DNA from 2 places in the Pseudomonas sp. FP2254 genome. Region 1 is predicted to be linked to the other one. Evidence: predicted binding sites of a transcription regulator. Region 1 holds the regulator's gene; the other holds the start of a gene.
The links. The regulator FliA, encoded in region 1, starts transcription of late flagellar genes. The targets are predictions, from matches to a motif close to CTAAAGTTTNNNNNNNNNNNGCCGNTAA.

Region 1 (9,884 bases):
GCCGAAGCCATCGCCAATAACGCCGCCAAGAGTCAAGATACCGCCGCGCTGGTGGCCGCGGTGCGCGTCGGATTGTCCCGCGCAATCGTGCAAAGCATTGTAGGGCTTGACTCCGAGCTGCCTGTTATCACCTTGGAACCAAGGTTGGAACAAATATTGCTCAATAGTATTCAGAAGGCAGGGCAAGGCCAGGAAGAAGGCGTTCTGCTGGAGCCAAGCATGGCTGAAAAACTGCAGCGTTCGTTGATCGACGCCGCACAGCGCCAGGAAATGCAGGGCCAACCGGTGATTCTGCTGGTGGCGGGTCCGGTCCGAGCGATGTTGTCGCGGTTTGGACGCCTGGCAGTACCGAATTTGCACGTGTTGGCTTATCAGGAAATTCCTGACAACAAGCAAGTGACTATCGTCGCGACAGTAGGGCCCAACGGCTGAGGGTAGTGGGTTATGCAAGTGAAGCGTTTTTTCGCCGCCGATATGCGTCAGGCCATGAAACTGGTCCGTGATGAGCTGGGCGCCGACGCCGCGATTATCGGTAACCGTCGTATTGCCGGCGGTGTCGAGCTGACGGCTGCCCTGGACTACACCCCCTCGGCGCTGGCGCCACGCGTTCCCAACATGGAGCTCGAGGACGAGTTGCGCAAGACCGCTTCGCGCATCGTCTCGGCCCAGGCCGAACTGAGCATGCGCGGCGACAGCGATGCCACCACCAATCGCCAGTTGTTCGCCGGCCTGCCGCTGACCGCCGCCGAGCCGCTGGTTGAACCTACGTTTGTCGAACCGCCGCGTCCCGCCGCGCCAGCCCCGGCCGCCGCCGTCGACCAGCGCATGTTCGATTCGATGCGTTTTGAACTCAATGGCCTGCGTGAATTGCTGGAAGTGCAACTGGGCTCCCTGGCCTGGAACCAGTTGCAAGGCAGCAAGCCGCAGCAAGCCAACCTGTGGCGTCGCCTGCAACGCATCGGCCTGTCCGGCCCGTTGTCCCGCGACCTGCTGGCGTTGACCACTGAAATCGACGAGCCACGCCAGGCCTGGCGCATGCTGCTGGCGCACCTGGCCCGCATGATCGTCACCCCGGAAATCGAACCTCTGGAAGAGGGCGGCGTGATCGCCATGGTCGGCCCTGCCGGCATGGGCAAGACCACCACCCTGGCCAAGCTGGCGGCGCGTTATGTGCTCAAGTATGGCGCGCATAACATCGCGCTGGTGAGCATGGACAGCTACCGTATCGGTGCCCAGGAACAGCTCAAGACCCTGGGGCGCATTCTTAACGTGCCGGTGACTCATGTCGACCCGGGCCAGTCCCTGGCCAACGCCCTGGACCCGCTGCTGCGCAAACGCGTGGTGCTGATCGACACCGCCGGCCTGCAAGCCAGCGATCCGGCGCTGCGCATGCAGCTGGAAAGCCTGGCCGGGCGTGGGATCAAGTCAAAAAATTACCTGGTGCTTGCAACCACCAGCCAGAAACAGGTTCTTACCGCTGCCTACCACAGTTACAAACGCTGTGGGCTGGCCGGTTGCATCCTGACCAAATTGGACGAAACCGCCAGCCTGGGCGAAGTGTTGAGCCTGGCTATCGGTCATGCATTACCGGTCGCCTACCTGACCGACGGGCCGCGGATTCCGGATGATCTGCATCTGCCGCGCCGTCATCAGTTGGTCAGCCGTGCCGTCAGCGTGCAAATGCAGGACGAGCCTAGCGAGGAAGCGATGGCCGATATGTTCGCTGACCTGTACCACAGCCCGGCAAAACGGGTGGGCTGAGCAACATGAACACAATGCAATGTACCTACATTGATGGTCTGCAAGCGATTCACGCGGCCAAGCCATGTAGCCTGCGTCTAAGCAAGACAAGGTAAAGAAATAAAATGGGCAGCATGCATCCCGTACAGGTGATCGCGGTGACCGGCGGCAAAGGTGGCGTCGGAAAAACTAACGTGTCAGTGAATTTGTCCCTGGCGCTGGCAGAGCTTGGCCGTCGCGTCATGCTGCTGGACGCCGACCTGGGACTGGCGAACGTCGACGTTCTGCTGGGGCTGACGCCCAAACACACCCTGGCCGATGTGATCGAAGGCCGGTGCGAGCTGCGCGATGTGCTGCTGCAAGGCCCCGGCGGGATCCGCATCGTGCCGGCCGCTTCCGGCACCCAGAGCATGGTGCACCTGAGCCCCGCGCAGCATGCCGGGCTGATTCAAGCGTTCAGCGATATCGGCGACAACCTCGACGTGCTGGTGATCGACACCGCTGCGGGGATCGGCGAGTCCGTGGTCAGCTTTGTGCGCGCCGCGCAGGAAGTATTGCTGGTGGTCTGCGATGAACCCACCTCGATCACCGACGCCTACGCCCTGATTAAACTCCTTAACCGTGACTACGGCATGAACCGCTTCCGCGTCCTGGCCAACATGGCCCAGAGCCCGCAGGAAGGGCGCAACCTGTTCGCCAAGTTGACCAAGGTCACGGATCGCTTTCTCGATGTCGCCTTACAATACGTCGGCGCAGTTCCCTACGACGAATGTGTGCGCAAGGCCGTGCAGAAACAGCGCGCGGTCTACGAAGCATTCCCTCGTTCGAAATGCGCCTTGGCGTTCAAGGCTATTGCCCAGAAGGTCGATACCTGGCCGCTGCCCGCCAACCCGCGTGGGCATCTGGAGTTTTTCGTCGAGCGATTGGTGCATCAGACGAGCGCAGGGCCAGTGCTATGACATCGAGCGGTTACAACCTCTACAAAAAATCGGCGCGTGACAGCCAGGGTGAACTGATCGAGCGCTATGCGCCCCTGGTCAAGCGCATTGCCTACCATTTGCTGGCCCGGTTGCCGGCCAGCGTGCAGGTGGAGGATCTGATCCAGGCGGGCATGATCGGCCTGCTGGAGGTGTCGACCAAGTACGACGCCACCAAGGGTGCGAGTTTCGAGACGTATGCGGGTATCCGTATTCGCGGCGCGATGCTCGATGAAGTGCGTAAAGGTGACTGGGCACCCCGTTCGGTGCATCGCAATACGCGCATGGTCAGTGACGCAATTCGAGCAATTGAAGCAAAAACCGGTCGTGACGCTAAAGATCATGAAGTTGCGGCCGAACTCCAATTGAGTCTCGACGATTATTACGGGATTTTGAACGATACCTTGGGCAGCCGCCTGTTCAGTTTCGACGACCTGTTGCAGGACGGCGAGCATGAAGGGCTGCACGAGGACGGCGCGAGCGCTCACATGGAGCCGTCGCGCGACCTGGAGGATGAACGCTTCCAGGGGGCATTGGCGGACGCAATCGCCAATTTGCCGGAGCGTGAACGTTTGGTGTTGGCGCTGTACTACGACGAAGAGCTGAACCTCAAGGAAATCGGTGAGGTGCTGGGGGTCAGCGAATCGCGGGTCAGCCAGTTGCATAGCCAGTGCGCCGCCCGCTTGCGGGGACGTCTGGGAGAGTGGCGAGCGCGCTGACAGGCAGTGTGGGGACACTGCAGAGCGATACCGCGTGGGCCATGGGCCTGCGCGGGTTCGGCCCGTGGTGGCCCCGGCAGTCCTTTTTGTGTAATGCCTGTTGATTGAAATGGCGCGTCCAGGTGCTGGGCGCGTTTAAGACTGCTTGGAGGTCGAATTGGACAAGAACATGAAAATCCTCATCGTTGATGACTTCTCAACGATGCGGCGGATCATAAAAAACCTGTTGCGTGACCTTGGGTTCACAAACACGGTCGAGGCGGATGATGGCCTTACGGCGATTCCGATCCTCAACAGCGGGGGCATCGACTTTCTGGTAACCGACTGGAACATGCCGGGCATGACCGGCATCGACTTGCTGCGTCACGTGCGCGCTGACGAAAAACTACGCAGCCTTCCCGTGCTGATGGTGACCGCCGAAGCCAAGCGTGAACAGATTATCGAAGCTGCCCAGGCCGGCGTTAACGGTTATGTGGTCAAACCATTCACTGCACAGGCGTTGAAAGAGAAGATCGAAAAAATCTTCGAACGCATCCACGGCTAATGCCATCGCGGGGGAGCTATGGAGCAGAAAGAAACGTCACAGGGAGACTTTGAGTCAACCCTGAAAAAACATGCTCACCAACTGGTCGACAGCCTTGAAAAAGGTCATTTCGGCGACGCGGTGCAGTTAATCCATGAGCTCAATCAGACCCGTGACCGAGGCCTGTACCAGGAAGTGGGCAAGCTCACGCGCGAGTTGCACAGTGCAATCGTCAATTTCCAGATTGACCCGCACATGCCCCAGGCCGAAGAAATCTCGCAGATTACCGATGCCACCGAACGCCTGTCCTACGTGGTCAGGCTGACTGAGGCCGCGGCCAACCGCACCATGGACCTGGTGGAAAACGCCACGCCTCTGGTCAACGGCATGGCCAATGAAGCCCAGGCCCTGAATGCCGACTGGGGCCGCTTCATGCGGCGGGAAGTGGGGGCTGAAGAGTTCCGCGAGCTGGCACGCCGGGTCGAAGGGTTCCTGTCACGCAGCGAGCAGGACAACCGCACGGTGTCCAGCAACCTCAACGATATTCTGCTGGCCCAGGACTACCAGGACCTGACCGGTCAGGTGATCAAGCGTGTGACGCAGTTGGTCACCGAAGTGGAAAGCAATTTGCTCAAACTGGTGCTCATGGCAGGCCAGGTTGACCGTTTCGCCGGCATCGAACATGACCGCGAAGCGATCCTCTCGGAAAAAGATCCACAAAAACATCTCGCCAAGGGTGAAGGTCCGCAGATTCATGCCGATAAACGTGAAGACGTTGTGTCAGGTCAGGATGACGTAGATGACCTGTTATCCAGTTTAGGCTTCTAAGGAGCACCCACATGAGCTTCGGCGCCGATGAAGAGATCCTTCAGGATTTCCTTGTAGAGGCCGGCGAAATTTTAGAGCAACTGTCCGAACAACTGGTCGAGCTGGAAAGCCGCCCGGATGATGCGAACCTGCTCAATGCAATTTTTCGCGGTTTTCATACTGTAAAAGGGGGCGCCGGCTTCCTCCAGCTCCATGAGCTGGTGGAGTGCTGCCACATCGCCGAGAACGTGTTCGACATCCTGCGCAAGGGTGAGCGGCACGTCGACTCGGAGTTGATGGACGTGATTCTCGAAGCACTCGATGCGGTCAACGGCATGTTCAGCCAAGTGCGCGAACGGGCCCCGATCACCGCTGCCACCCCGGAACTGCTGGCCGCCCTGGCGCGTTACGCGGAGCCTGCCGATCTGGCGGCCGAGCCCGTGGCTGAGGCGGTGGCGGAACCTGAGCCGGCGCCGGAACCGGACGTTACCGACAGCGAGTTCGAACAGCTGCTCAGCTCTCTCAGCGCGGTCAAGGCCGAAGCTGAAGCACCTGCCGCAGCGGCCCCGGCGCAGGCGCCGACCAGCGAAGACATTACCGACGCCGAATTCGAGTCGCTGCTCGATCAGTTGCACGGCAAGGGCCAGTTCGCCGCCGACGCCGTGGCACCCGCCGCCGCAGCGCCGGCGCCGGCCACTGCCACTGCCAGCACCGATATCACTGACGACGAATTCGAAGCGTTGCTCGACCAGTTGCATGGCAAGGGCACCTTCGCCGCCGACGCGCTGCCGGAAGTGGCCGCCACCGCGGCAGCCCCTGCGGCACCGGCCGCCGCCAAACCGGCGACACCGGCCCAACCCGCCGGCGACGGGCTGATCACCGATCATGAGTTCGAAGCACTGCTGGACGATCTGCACGGCAAAGGCAAGTTCAGCGAAGTGGCCCCGGCCGCCGCAGCGACGGCCGCCGCCGCCAAGCCTGCACCGGTAGCCGCGAAGGCCGCCGCCCCGGCCGCCAAGCCTGCGCCTGCTCCGGCCGCGGCGGCTGCCCCTGCACGAGCGGCCGCCGCCGCGCCGGTGGCCGACAAGCCTGTGACTGAAGCCGAAACCACCGTGCGGGTCGATACCGCGCGCCTGGACGACATCATGAACATGGTCGGCGAACTGGTATTGGTGCGTAACCGCCTGGTGCGCCTGGGCCTGAGCAGTGGCGATGAGTCCATGCAAAAGGCCGTGTCGAACCTCGATGTGGTGACCGCCGACCTGCAGACCGCCGTGATGAAAACGCGGATGCAGCCGATCAAGAAAGTCTTCGGCCGCTTCCCGCGCCTGGTTCGCGACCTGGCGCGCCAGCTGAAGAAAGAAATCAACCTGGAACTGGTAGGCGAAGAAACCGACCTCGACAAAAACCTCGTCGAGGCCCTGGCCGACCCGCTGGTCCACTTGGTGCGCAACGCCGTCGACCATGGCGTGGAAACCCCGGAAGAACGTGAAGCCTCGGGCAAGTCCCGTGGCGGCAAGGTGATCCTGGCGGCCGAGCAGGAAGGCGACCATATCCTGCTGTCTATCACCGACGACGGCAAGGGCATGGATCCGGCCATCCTGCGCAACATCGCGGTCAAGCGTGGCGTGATGGACAAGGATGCCGCCGACCGCCTGACCGACACCGAGTGCTACAACCTGATCTTCGCCCCAGGCTTCTCGACCAAGACCGAGATCTCCGACGTGTCGGGCCGTGGCGTGGGCATGGACGTGGTCAAGACCAAGATCAGCCAGCTCAACGGCTCGATCAATATCTACTCGACCAAGGGCCAGGGTTCCAAGATCGTCATCAAGGTGCCGTTGACCCTGGCGATCATGCCGACCCTGATGGTGATGCTGGGCAACCAGGCCTTCGCCTTCCCGCTGGTCAACGTCAACGAGATCTTCCACCTCGACCTGTCGCGCACCAACGTGGTGGACGGCCAGGAAGTGGTGATCGTGCGCGACAAGGCGTTGCCGCTGTTCTACCTCAAGCGCTGGCTGGTGGCATCGGCGGCGCATGAAGAACAGCGCGAAGGCCATGTGGTGATTCTCTCCGTGGGCACCCAGCGTATCGGCTTTGTGGTCGATCAACTGGTCGGCCAGGAAGAAGTGGTCATCAAGCCTTTGGGCAAAATGCTGCAGGGAACCCCGGGCATGTCGGGTGCGACCATCACCGGTGACGGTAGGATCGCGCTGATTCTCGATGTTCCGAGCATGCTCAAGCGTTACGCCGCTCGGCGTATTTGATTCTGGCGGGGCAGGGCGGTCAGCCCGCCCCGCCTAACGGAGTGTTTATGGCAGTCAAGGTCCTGGTGGTGGACGATTCGGGTTTCTTCCGCCGCCGCGTCTCGGAAATTCTTTCCGCCGATCCAAGCATCCAGGTGGTCGGCACGGCCACCAACGGCAAAGAGGCGATTGATCAAGCCATTGCGTTGAAGCCGGATGTCATCACCATGGACTACGAGATGCCCATGATGGACGGCATCACGGCGGTGCGGCACATCATGCAGCGCTGCCCGACTCCGGTGTTGATGTTCTCCTCGCTGACCCATGAAGGCGCCCGAGTGACCCTCGACGCGCTGGATGCGGGGGCCGTGGACTTCCTGCCGAAGAATTTCGAAGACATCTCGCGCAATCCCGAGAAGGTCAAGCAACTGCTGTGCGAGAAAGTCCACAGCATTTCCCGCAGCAACCGTCGCAGCCTGTTCAGCGCGCCTTCGCCTTCGCCGGCACCTGCTCCGGCTGCTCCGGCGGCGCCGAGCAGTTCGACGTTCGGGCGTCCGGCCCCCGCGCCGGTTGCCCGGCCGGCGGCGGCTCCCGCGCGGGCATCGGCATCGACAAGCCACTCGCCGGCGCCCAAGCGCAAAGCCTACAAGCTGGTGGCCATCGGCACGTCCACCGGTGGCCCGGTAGCGTTGCAGCGCGTGCTCACTCAGTTGCCGGCCAACTTCCCGGCGCCGATCGTGCTGATCCAGCACATGCCGGCGGCATTCACCAAGGCCTTCGCCGAGCGCCTGGACAAGTTGTGCCGCATCAGCGTCAAGGAAGCCGAAGATGGCGACATCCTGCGTCCGGGCCTGGCGCTGCTGGCCCCGGGCGGCAAGCAGATGATGGTCGACGGGCGTGGCGCGATCAAAATCCTGCCGGGTGACGAACGCCTCAACTACAAGCCCTGCGTTGATATCACCTTCGGTTCGGCGGCCAAGTCCTACGGCGACAAAGTTCTGGCGGTGGTGCTCACCGGCATGGGCGCCGATGGTCGCGAAGGTGCGCGGTTGCTCAAGCAGGGCGGCAGTGCGATCTGGGCCCAGGACGAAGCCAGCTGCGTGATCTATGGCATGCCCATGGCGATCGTCAAGGCCGACCTGGCCGATGCGGTCTACAGCCTGGATGACATCGGCAAGCACCTGGTGGAGGCCTGCCTCTGATGGATGTCTTGAGCCTGATCGGCATCACCATGGCGTTCGTCGCGATCATTGGCGGCAACTACCTTGAGGGCGGCCACCTCGGCGCCCTGGCCAACGGGCCGGCGGCGCTGATCGTGATCGGCGGCACGGTGGGGGCCGCATTGCTGCAGTCGCCATTGAGTTCGTTCAAGCGCGCCATGCAGATCCTGATCTGGATTATTTTCCCGCCGCGCGTCGACCTGGCCGGCGGCATCGACCGCGTGGTCAACTGGAGCCTTACCGCCCGCAAGGAAGGCCTGCTGGGCCTGGAGGGCGTGGCCGATGCCGAGCCCGACAGCTACGCGCGCAAAGGCCTGCAGTTGCTGGTGGACGGCGCCGAGCCGGAAGCGATCCGCAGCATCCTGGAGGTGGATTTCTTCACTCAGGAAAGCCGCGACATCAATGCCGCCAAAGTCTTTGAAAGCATGGGCGGCTACGCGCCGACCATCGGCATCATCGGTGCGGTAATGGGCCTGATCCACGTGATGGGTAACCTGGCCGATCCGTCGCAATTGGGCAGCGGTATTGCCGTGGCCTTCGTCGCCACCATCTACGGGGTGGCGAGCGCCAACCTGGTGCTGCTGCCGGTGGCCAGCAAGCTCAAGTCAATCGCCATGCGCCAGGCGCGTTACCGTGAAATGCTGCTCGAGGGCCTGCTGTCGATTGCCGAGGGCGAGAACCCGCGCTCCATCGAATTGAAGCTCCAGGGCTTCATGGATTGATGGGAGGTATGGGTTGTGAGCCGTCGCCGTCGCGAGCCTGAAGAACACGTTAACCACGAACGCTGGCTGGTGTCCTACGCGGACTTCATCACCCTGCTGTTCGCGTTTTTCGTGGTGATGTACTCCATCTCGTCGATCAACGAAGGCAAGTACAAAGTGATTTCCCAGGCGCTGATCGGCGTATTCAACGACGCCGACCGTTCGCTCAAGCCGATCCCCATCGGTGAGGAACGGCCCCGCACCGTGACCCCGGCCAAACCGTTGGTCAACGACAGCGATGAAACCGCCGCCGGGGTGGGGGGCACCAGCGACCCGCTCAAGAGCATCGCCGATGACATCAGCGCCGCATTCGGCGACCTGATCAGTTCCAACCAGATGACCGTGCGCGGCAATGAGTTGTGGGTCGAGATCGAGCTTAATTCCAGCCTGCTGTTTGCCAGTGCCGATGCGATGCCCAGCGACCAGGCGTTCACCATCATCGATAAAGTGGCGGCTATCCTCAAACCGTTCGAGAACCCGATCCACGTCGAAGGCTTCACCGACAATATTCCGATCAGCACCGCGCAGTACCCCACCAACTGGGAACTGTCGTCGGCGCGCGCAGCGAGCATCGTGCGCATGCTGGCGATGCAGGGTGTGAACCCCGGTCGCCTGGCGTCGGTGGGTTATGGCGAGTTCCAGCCGGTGGCCAATAACGCCACGCTGGAAGGACGTGCGCGCAACCGTCGGGTGGTGCTGGTGGTGTCGCGCAACCTGGATGTGCGCCGCAGCCTGACCGGCACCGGCACCGCCAATGCAACACCGGATGCGGCCTTGAGGCGTGCTGGCACACAAACTGCACCGCCAGCGATTAAGCCGCCGGTTCGTCAGAGCGCCGTCAATTCTCCGTCACCGGCTCAATAACTTTATGCAATGTCTCGGTCGCGC
Region 2 (9,884 bases), 330 kb from region 1:
TGATTTACATTTTTGCGGACTGGTTGGAAAACTTCCCGTCGGGGAGATTTCAGGAAGGATTCCTGCAAAACCAAGCCGCAGCTGGGGTTGAGACCGCACATCCTAACGCAGAGTGGCCTTTTGCCCCTGTGTTTAAGACTAGTGGCAATCTGCCGATTGACTAGGTCGAGGCGACGTAAGGTAGGGCGAAGGAGAGGGGGTTGGCAGGTGTCGGGCGAACATCCATGATTCAGACGCGAGGGTCAGCGCAACACCGGGTCGAACTTGATACGGCGCCCTACGATCAGGGTCAGCAACCACAGGCAGGCGCAGACGCCGCTGGCAATGAATGCCGTGGTCTGCTCGTCTTGGGCATGCGTTCCCAAGCCATATATGCAGGTTGCAGTGGTCAGGCAAAGGAAAAACCAGGCGGATTTACTCATCGATCGTGTCCTTAGAAAACCCAGTGTTCGGATGCGGGGGCGCCCTGGGTATCTTGTGCAAGGCGTACCGGGGATTGCGCGCCAGGCGTCATTACCGCCAGTTGCGGGCGTTGTTGCAGATGGTGCGGAATCGCCTGGCTGATCTGGGCCGGATCCGGCGCCTGTGACGACTGGAAGTGAAACATCACCAGCGCAGCCAAGGCGATTGTGTTGAGGGCTAACAGAAGGGCACTGTTCATGGTGATGTACTCCGCTTACCGCCGTGGCTGAATAGGGTGTTTGCGAGAGGGATAGTGCAGGTCTCGTGCCAAACTATTTTATTAATGAAATCAACGGTTTGGTTGAGTATTGAAGGCTTTGGAGGTTGCAATTTGCAACATGGTCACTGATGGGGAGTGCATTTTGCACGATGACGGCTATCTCCCGTGTTTACTGGACGAAACCGCACATTCCGGCCTCGGGATCGCCCTACACTCAAAAAGCTGACGGACGACATGACAAAATGCACCTCGGCCGTTAACATGCACGCCGTCCATCGCCTTACCCGGCTTGGTGGCTGTCATTAGTCCCAGTAGCTCAATTGGATAGAGCATCCCCCTCCTAAGGGGAAGGTTGGCCGTTCGAACCGGCCCTGGGACACCAGATTCAAAGCCCCGCACGGAGATATCCGGCGGGGCTTTTTTGTGTGCGCCGGATCTTTTCCAACCCCGGTCGAACCTTGGCGACGATCCAGGTTCACAGCAGGGGCTTGGCGTGTATTTAGTGCAACGTTGTAACTTGCACCTCACTGGGCAGCGTCTGAGCTGTAGCCAATCGTTTTAAACAAATTTTCCCCGGAAACCGCCCGTACCGCCTGTCCGGAACCGGCTACCCAGGACTATCATGCCGATAGCCCTGTCTCTCACTGCAAGGAGCCGCTCGGAACGCCGATGCGCCAGATCTGGAAATCTTTTCGAGCCCTTTATTTCGCCTCCTTGATGATGCTGATCGGCTCCGGCCTGCTCAGTACTTACCTGGCCCTGCGCCTGGCGGCCGATCATGTCGACAGCCTGTGGGTGGGTGCGCTGATGGCGGCCAACTACTTCGGCCTGGTGCTGGGCGGCAAAATCGGGCACCGCCTGATTGCCCGGGTCGGGCATATCCGCGCCTATGCTACCTGCGCCGGGATCGTCGGCGCCGCAGTGCTTGGCCATGGTCTGATCGACTGGTTGCCGGCCTGGATCGTGCTGCGGGTGATCGTGGGCCTGGGGATGATGTGCCAGTACATGGTTATCGAAAGCTGGCTTAACGAACAGGCGGATGCCAAGCAGCGTGGCGTGGTGTTCAGCGGTTATATGATCGCTTCGTACCTGGGCCTGGTGCTCGGGCAGTTGATCCTGGTGATGCATCCCCAGCTCGGCCTTGAGCTGCTGATGCTGGTGGCGCTGTGCTTTGCGCTGTGCCTGGTGCCGGTGGCGATGACGCGGCGCATCCACCCCGCGCCCTTGCACCCGGCACCGATGGAGCCGCGCTTCTTTATCAAGCGCGTGCCGCAATCACTGAGCACGGTACTCGGCGCGGGGCTGATCGTCGGGTCGTTCTACGGCCTGGCGCCGCTCTACGCGGCCCAGCAAGGGTTGACGACCGAGCAGGTCGGTCTGTTCATGGGTAGCTGCATTTTCGCCGGCTTATTAGTGCAGTGGCCGCTGGGCTGGCTGTCGGACCGCTATGACCGCGCGCTGCTGATCCGCTGCTTTGCGCTGTGCCTGGCCGTTGCGGCCCTGCCGCTGGCGATCCTCACCCAAGTACCGCTGGAGGTGCTGTTCGTCGCCGGATTCCTGTGCTCGCTGGTGCAGTTCTGCCTTTACCCGTTGGCGGTGGCGTTTTCCAATGACCATGTCGAGGGCGATCGTAGGGTTTCCCTGACGGCCATGCTGCTGGTGACTTATGGCGTCGGCGCCAGTATCGGGCCGCTGCTCGCGGGCGTGGTGATGAAGCTGTTCGGCAGCCAGATGCTGTACGCGTTTTTCAGCCTGTGTGCGCTGATTCTGGTATGGCGCATTCGTCCTAAAGCGGTGACCAACCTGCACCAGGTGGACGATGCACCGTTGCACCACGTGGCAATGCCCGACAGCATGTCCAGTTCGCCGCTGGTAGCGGCACTGGATCCGCGGGTGGATGAGCAGGTGGTGCAGGACCAGATGCAGACCACTCCGCCTGAGGCGCAAACCGACCCCGAGCAGCCGCCGGTCGACGAGCCGAGCCCTGAACCGCCCACCGAACCGTTGGACCCGGACGAGCATCCTCACGACTTGAGCAGGGCGCGCCCCTGAAACAAAAAACGGGCAGCCCCTTTAAGGAGCTGCCCGTTTTTTTGTCGCTGACCGGACCGTTTAAAAATCGTCGTCTTTATCGAATCGACGGGCTTCGCGCTGCAACTGGTAAACAAATCGCTCAACCTGGCGCTGCACCAGGCCACTCATGTTGTGGAAGCGTACGCCGGCGAAAGTGGTGTTGATCTTTTCTTCGAAGTGCAGGTAACGCAGTTCCACTGAGGTGGTCATGCTGCCGAAGGGCAGGGCGGCGACAAAGCGGTCGTACACCTGTCCCAATTGCAGGCGCGCGCAGATATCACCCTCAAAACGCAATTTGCAGCCGGTAGCGGAAATATCCAGTAGCTTGCCGCTGACCGGTGCCTTGAGCTTTTCGCCGCCCAGCTCGATGTTCACCAGTTGCGCCAGTTTCAGAGCGGCGCGAAAGGCATTGCGCCGCTGATGGTAGACCACCTCGTCGGGCATGCTGCCGGTATAAATGCGATGGCCGTTTTTTTCGCTGATGGTCAGGCTGCCGTTGCTTTCCCAGGCGACACGCACGCCGTCGTGAAAGCCTTCGATGCGGAACGGCTCGCCGTTTTCAAGGTGGCGTTCACCGTCGCGGGGGATCATTTCGTCCAGCGCCAGGGTCTTGTTGTCCCGGTCGACATCCACCAGATAACTCTGGAAACGCTGGCTGCGCTCGTGGAAGGTGATGATCAGCGGGTCATGGCTTTCCTGCAGCATTCGCAAGGTGCCGGCGATTTCCAGGGGCGTGGTGAGGACCTTGGGGGGCTGCGGAGCATCTTCCGCATTAAGGGCGTTGAACACGGTTCTTCCATCTCCAGGCAAAATACGACTACACGCAAGAACCGGCATTTTGCCAGCATGTAGCGCGCCTTGGATAGGGCGCGCGATAAACGATGTCAGGCTTGGCTGCGAGTGCTTGGCTTGACCAGGCGCGAGGTGGAACCCTGGGCATTGTAAAGCGCCGGTGGCTCGCCGCCGTGGAGGATACGCAACTGGTTGGCCGTGGTGGCTTGCTGAAGCTGGATCGATTGGCCGTTAAGCTGGTTGGCTTCCTGGCACTTGGCAAGCAATTGATTGAGTTCTTTGCTCTGGGCCAGCAGCTGTTCGCCGACCGAGGAGTGGCTGGCCAGTTGCGCGAGCCCGTCGTGATTGGCCGGCAGGCCCAGGCTGATCAGGATCTGGCTGCGTTTTTTGCCGTGCTGCTCCAGCAGGACAATCAGCGACTGCTTGCGCGCGAGAATTTCTTCGAGCAGCGGCATGTCCCGACCGTAGAGGGCCAGGGACTCTTCTTTGAGCAGATCGAGCAATTGTTGCGTCGGCTCAAGATCATCGATGATCAGTTGAAGCAGATTTTCGTCGTGATGCATGGCTGGCCTTGGGATTTAAGCGTCCAGAAGCCCAGCGCAGGCCTTTGCCTAGCGCTCGGCTTCGAAGTTAAGCAGCTTGCTGGCGACACGGTTGCTGTCGACTTTGTAGCTGCCATCAGCGATTGCCTGTTTCAATTCGGCCACGCGGGCTTTATTGACGACCGGTTGATCGCGCAGCGAGTCAGTGACCTTCTGCAACTGTTGAGCCTCATTGCTCAGGTGTACCGATTCCCCGCTCTGGCTGGCGCTGGCCTGTTCTGCCTTGGCGGGCAGCGCAGCCTTGGCGTCTGCACTTTCCTTGGCACCTGAAGTGCGCGTGGCGCCGGACGTAGCCGGGGAGTTATTTAAACGACTGAAATCAATGACCATGATAAAAAACCTCTGGGTATTTGGACGCTTGCCATGTTTTCGGCCATACCCGGATTAACTTTAGGCGCGAATGACAATAAATCTCCACACGGGACTTGTCCGTGCACAGTGTAGGAAAACCCAGCGTCCTCTACCAGTGATCTATAAGGCCACCTCGACTTGCCCCGGCGCGGTCACGCGCGCCTTGATGACGCGATTGGAGTTGAGATTCTTGACGCGGATCTGTTCGCTCATGCCCCCGTTGGACAGCGCTTCTCCCGGCATTTTCACGTTCAAGGCGCCGCTGCTGGCGGAAATCACCACTTGATCGCCCTTGCGAATCACCTCGGCCTGCTCCAGATGGACCAGCGTGAGGAGCTGGTCGGTGACCACTGGTCGGGTCAACCTCTGGCCGATGGCCTGATCAACGGACGTCAGATAGCCCTGATTGATCTGGCTGATGTCGCGTTCACGCAGCACCACGTCTTCAAAACTGATGATGCCGGTGCGTTTGAGCGGTCGCGCCACCACGACCACATCGCGAAACAGTTTGACCTGCGCCGGCACAAACACGGTCCAGGGCGAGGCGCCGTCGCAGCGTACACGCACCGTCACGCGGCCGATGGGCTGGGCCGGGCTTTCCAGGGTCGCTGTCAATTCCTTGTCGCACAGCGGCATGCGCAGGCGTGGGTCCAGCTGGTTGACTTGGATTTCATAACGCCCCGGCGTCTGTGTGCTTGCCAGATAATCTTCTACAGTGAACTCAAGAAAGCCCTGAGTGACGCCGATAAGGAGATCAGGCAAGGTGACGTTCTCTGCGCGGGCCGTGGCGCCCAGGCAGAAAGCAAGCAATGCCAACGTGACGCAGAGCAATCTGCGGTGGCGGGGGTGTCGAGAAACTGTCGTTTTCATATCCATAGCCAACAAATAGCAAAGCTCGTGCCGTTTAGTGTTGGGTGCGCGTCGTACCCCCGAAGGTTTTAGCGTAGGAGTCTGGGCATGGCAGGTGTAATGGATTCAGTAAACCAGCGCACACAGCTGGTAGGGCAGAATCGCCTGGAATTGTTGCTTTTTCGCCTTGATGGCGGGCAGCTGTACGGCATCAACGTGTTCAAGGTGCGGGAAGTGTTGCAGTGCCCCAAGCTGACGATCATGCCCAAGTCCAGTCCGGTGGTGTGCGGCGTGGCGAATATTCGTGGCGCGACCATCCCGATTCTTGACCTGGCGTTGGCGACCGGTTCGTCGGGCCTGCAGGATCGCGAGAGTCCGTTCGTGATCATCACCGAGTACAACACCAAGACCCAGGGCTTCCTGGTGCGCTCGGTGGAGCGCATCGTCAACATGAACTGGGAAGAGATCCATCCGCCACCCAAGGGCACCGGCCGCGATCATTACCTCACGGCGGTGACGCGGGTCGATAACCAGTTGGTCGAAATCATCGACGTGGAAAAAATTCTCGCCGAAGTGGCTCCCACCTCGGAGACGATTTCGGTGGGAGTGGTGGACGCCGAGACGGCGCACAAGGCCGTGTCCCTGCGTGTGCTCACCGTGGACGATTCCTCGGTGGCGCGTAAGCAGGTGACCCGTTGCCTGCAAACCGTCGGCGTTGACGTGGTGGCGCTCAATGATGGCCGCCAGGCGCTGGATTACCTGCGCAAACTGGTGGACGAAGGCAAGAAGCCGGAAGAAGAATTTCTGATGATGATCTCGGATATCGAGATGCCGGAAATGGACGGCTACACTCTCACGGCCGAGATACGAAGTGACCCGCGTATGCAAAAACTGCATATCGTCCTGCATACTTCGCTGTCGGGCGTCTTCAACCAGGCTATGGTCAAGAAGGTCGGGGCGGATGACTTCCTGGCCAAATTCCGTCCTGATGACCTCGCATCCCGGGTAGTCGACCGGATCAAGGCAGCAGATCACAGCTAAGGTATTTCCTTGGCGGTCATACGATTTAAGAGGCGGTAGTATCAGTGTCTACGGGTAATTTGGATTTTGAACAGTTCCGGGTCTTCCTGGAAAAAGCCTGTGGCATATTGCTCGGTGAGAACAAGCAGTACCTGGTATCCAGCCGTCTCAACAAACTCATGGAGCAGCAGGGCATCAAGTCCCTGGGCGAGTTGGTTCAGCGGATCCAGAGTCAGCCGCGCGGTGGGCTCAAGGAGATGGTGGTCGATGCCATGACCACCAACGAAACCCTGTGGTTTCGAGACACTTACCCCTTTGAGGTGCTCAAGAGCAAGGTGCTGCCGGAGGCCATCAAGGCCAGCCCCGGCCAGCGCTTGCGCATCTGGTCGGCGGCCTGTTCGTCGGGGCAGGAGCCGTACTCGATTTCCATGGCCATCGACGAGTTCGAGCGAACCAACATGGGCCAGTTGAAGGCCGGGGCACAGATCGTCGCCACCGACCTGTCCGGGACCATGCTGACCAATTGCAAAACCGGCGAGTACGACAGCCTGGCCCTGGGCCGTGGTTTGTCTCAGGAGCGTCTGCAACGTTACTTCGACTCCAAAGGGGCGGGGCGTTGGGCGGTCAAGGCGCCGATCAAGAGCCGCGTGGAGTTCCGTTCGTTCAACCTGCTCGACAGTTACGCCAGTCTGGGCAAGTTCGACATGGTGTTCTGCCGTAACGTGCTGATCTATTTCTCGGCGGAAGTGAAGAAAGACATCCTCTTGCGCATCCATGGCACGCTCAAGCGGGGCGGCTACCTGTTCCTCGGGGCCTCCGAAGCACTGAACGGCCTGCCGGACCATTACCAGATGGTGCAGTGCAGCCCTGGCATCATTTACCAGGCCAAGTAAACAAGGCCTGTGCAGTCAAAAATGTGGGAGGGGGCTTACCCCCGATAGCGTTTGGATCAGTCACCTATCCATGACTTGATACGCCGCTGTCGGAGGCAAGCCTTCTCCCACTTTTAGTTTCGCGGCAATCCCCCATTGCCGCTTTACTGGCGCCAGGCGGAAGCCGCTTGCCGCTTTTCTGGCATTGCCGCCGGCAATATCGGCTTAAGTCCTTGATATACGGGCGTTGAAAAGATTGGCATGCACCTTGCTATACCTCTGTTAACGAACAGCAGGTCAGCCTAAAGGTTTCCGCCATGAGCATCAGCTTCGATAAAGCGCTCGGTATCCACGAACAAGCCCTGGGCTTCCGCGCCCAGCGTGCCGAAGTCCTGGCCAACAACATTGCCAACGCCGATACCCCGAACTACAAGGCTCGGGACCTGGACTTTTCCGCCGTGCTCGCCGCGCAGCAGGACAAGACCAAGAACGGCACCTTCGCCTTGAACATGACCAACAACCGTCACATCGAAGCGCAAGGCCTGAGCAGTGGCGACGAGTCGCTGCTGTATCGCACGCCGATGCAGCCGTCCATCGACCAGAACACCGTCGATGCGCAGCTGGAGCAATCGGCCTATGCCGAGAACTCGGTGAACTTTCAGGCCAGCTTTACCCTGCTCAACAGTAAATTCAAAGGGCTGATGTCAGCCCTGCGTGGAGAGTAAGCCATGTCCCTGTCCAGTGTTTTCAATATTGCCGGCAGTGGCATGAGCGCGCAGACCACGCGCTTGAACACCGTCGCCAGTAACATCGCCAACGCCGAGACTGTGTCTTCGAGCATTGACCAAACCTACCGCGCCCGTCACCCGGTGTTCGCCACCATGTTCCAGGGCGGCCAGAGCGGCGGCAGCGATTCGCTGTTCCAGAACCAGGATGCCGCAGGCCAGGGCGTGCAGGTGCTCGGTGTGGTCGAAGACCAGAGCAACCTCGAAGCCCGTTACGAGCCGAACCATCCGGCGGCCAACGAAAAAGGCTACGTGTACTACCCGAACGTCAATGTGGTCGAGGAAATGGCGGACATGATTTCGGCCAGCCGCTCGTTCCAGACCAACGCGGAAATGATGAACACCGCCAAAACCATGATGCAGAAGGTCCTGACCCTGGGTCAGTGATAAGGGGCGCCAACCATGGCCATTGTCGATACGTCTAACAATACGGCGGTTCAGGACCTTTTCAATTCGAAGGTCAAGACGGCGTCGGATAACACTAATCTGGCGAACGCCTCCAAGGCCGCGACCGGCAATCAGTCGCTGGGCAAGGACGCGTTTCTGCAGTTGCTGGTCACCCAGCTGAAAAACCAGAACCCGCTGTCGCCCCAGGACAACGGCGCGTTCGTCGCCCAACTGGCGCAGTTCAGCAGCCTGGAAGGTATCAACACCCTGAACGACTCGGTGAACTCGATTTCCAGCAACTTCAGCTCCTCCCAGGCGTTGCAGGCTTCGTCGTTGGTGGGGCGCTCGATCATCACCCAGACCGACAAGGCGCTGGTCGATACCAGCAAGAGCATGAACGGTTCGGTGGCAGTGACGGCGGCGACGGGCAATGTGTCCGTCAAGATCACCGACAAGGACGGCAATGTGGTCCGCACTATCGACATGGGCGCCCAAAGCGCCGGCACGTCCGACTTTATCTGGGACGGCAAGAACGACAAGGGTGAAGTGGCGGCGGCGGGTACTTATACCTTCGCGGCCACCACCAAGAACGACAAGGGCGAATCGGTGGCCCTGGCCACCTCGCTGCCGGCAACCGTCACCAGCGTGACATTGAGCAAGACCGGCGGCGAAATGCTGCTGAACCTTGCGGGCGGCATGGGCAGCGTCAAGCTGTCGCAAATTCAGACTATCGGTACATAGAGCCGGCTAAATACGGCAGAGGGAGAGAAACATGTCTTTTAACATCGGCCTTAGCGGCCTCTATGCGGCCAACAAACAGCTGGACGTGACCGGCAACAATATCGCCAACGTTGCGACCACCGGCTTCAAGTCGTCCCGTGCGGAATTCGCCGACATCTACGCCGCGTCCAAACTGGGCACCGGCCAGAACAGCATCGGTAACGGCGTGAACCTGGCGGCGGTGTCGCAGCAATTCACCCAGGGCGACGTCAACGGCAGCGGCGGTATCCTGGACATGGCGATCCAGGGTGGCGGCTTCTTCGTGCAGAAGGGCAGCGACGGTTCGCTGGAGTACACCCGTTCCGGTGCGTTCCGTGCCGACAAGGACGGCTACATCACCAACAACACCGGCACCTCGCGTCTGCAGGGCTACGCTGCGGATGACGACGGCAAGATCATCAAGGGCGGCCTGACCGACCTGCAATTGAACCTGTCCAACCTGCCGCCGAAGGCGTCCACCAAAGTGGACTCCACCAGTAACCTGAACTCCTCTGAGCCGGTGATCGACCAGACGCTCAAGCCGTTCAACCCGTCCGATACCAGTACGTTCACCACCCAGTACAGCACCACGTTGTACGACTCCCAGGGCAACGCGCACCCGATGGTGCAGTACCTGGTGAAAACCGACGGCAACAAGTGGAACGCCTATACCTTGATCGATGGCCGCAACCCGGACGGTTCGGCGCCGACC

Region 2: flgM (flagellar biosynthesis anti-sigma factor FlgM) is a predicted target of FliA. The motif match lies at 4,516-4,543, and genes of this name have one in related genera.

Annotation. Positions count from the first base shown of each region.
Region 1 is NZ_CP117444.1:3,856,898-3,866,781, reverse strand. Features, by position in the region: gene flhA (flagellar biosynthesis protein FlhA) at 1-432, shown strand, start outside; gene flhF (flagellar biosynthesis protein FlhF) at 445-1,761, shown strand; gene fleN (flagellar synthesis regulator FleN) at 1,866-2,699, shown strand; gene fliA (RNA polymerase sigma factor FliA) at 2,696-3,436, shown strand; gene PSH94_RS17660 (chemotaxis response regulator CheY) at 3,606-3,980, shown strand; gene PSH94_RS17655 (protein phosphatase CheZ) at 3,999-4,787, shown strand; gene PSH94_RS17650 (chemotaxis protein CheA) at 4,799-7,036, shown strand; gene PSH94_RS17645 (chemotaxis response regulator protein-glutamate methylesterase) at 7,084-8,217, shown strand; gene PSH94_RS17640 (flagellar motor protein) at 8,217-8,957, shown strand; gene motD (flagellar motor protein MotD) at 8,973-9,860, shown strand.
Region 2 is NZ_CP117444.1:4,189,483-4,199,366, reverse strand. Features, by position in the region: gene PSH94_RS19290 (hypothetical protein) at 1-164, shown strand, start outside; gene PSH94_RS19285 (PA3371 family protein) at 243-422, opposite strand; gene PSH94_RS19280 (hypothetical protein) at 434-661, opposite strand; tRNA gene PSH94_RS19275 (tRNA-Arg) at 988-1,064, shown strand; gene PSH94_RS19270 (MFS transporter) at 1,352-2,734, shown strand; gene PSH94_RS19265 (flagellar brake protein) at 2,795-3,544, opposite strand; gene PSH94_RS19260 (flagella synthesis protein FlgN) at 3,640-4,110, opposite strand; gene flgM (flagellar biosynthesis anti-sigma factor FlgM) at 4,159-4,479, opposite strand; gene flgA (flagellar basal body P-ring formation chaperone FlgA) at 4,621-5,376, opposite strand; gene PSH94_RS19245 (chemotaxis protein CheV) at 5,458-6,390, shown strand; gene cheR (protein-glutamate O-methyltransferase CheR) at 6,435-7,262, shown strand; gene flgB (flagellar basal body rod protein FlgB) at 7,559-7,966, shown strand; gene flgC (flagellar basal body rod protein FlgC) at 7,970-8,413, shown strand; gene flgD (flagellar hook assembly protein FlgD) at 8,429-9,154, shown strand; gene flgE (flagellar hook protein FlgE) at 9,186-9,884, shown strand, end outside.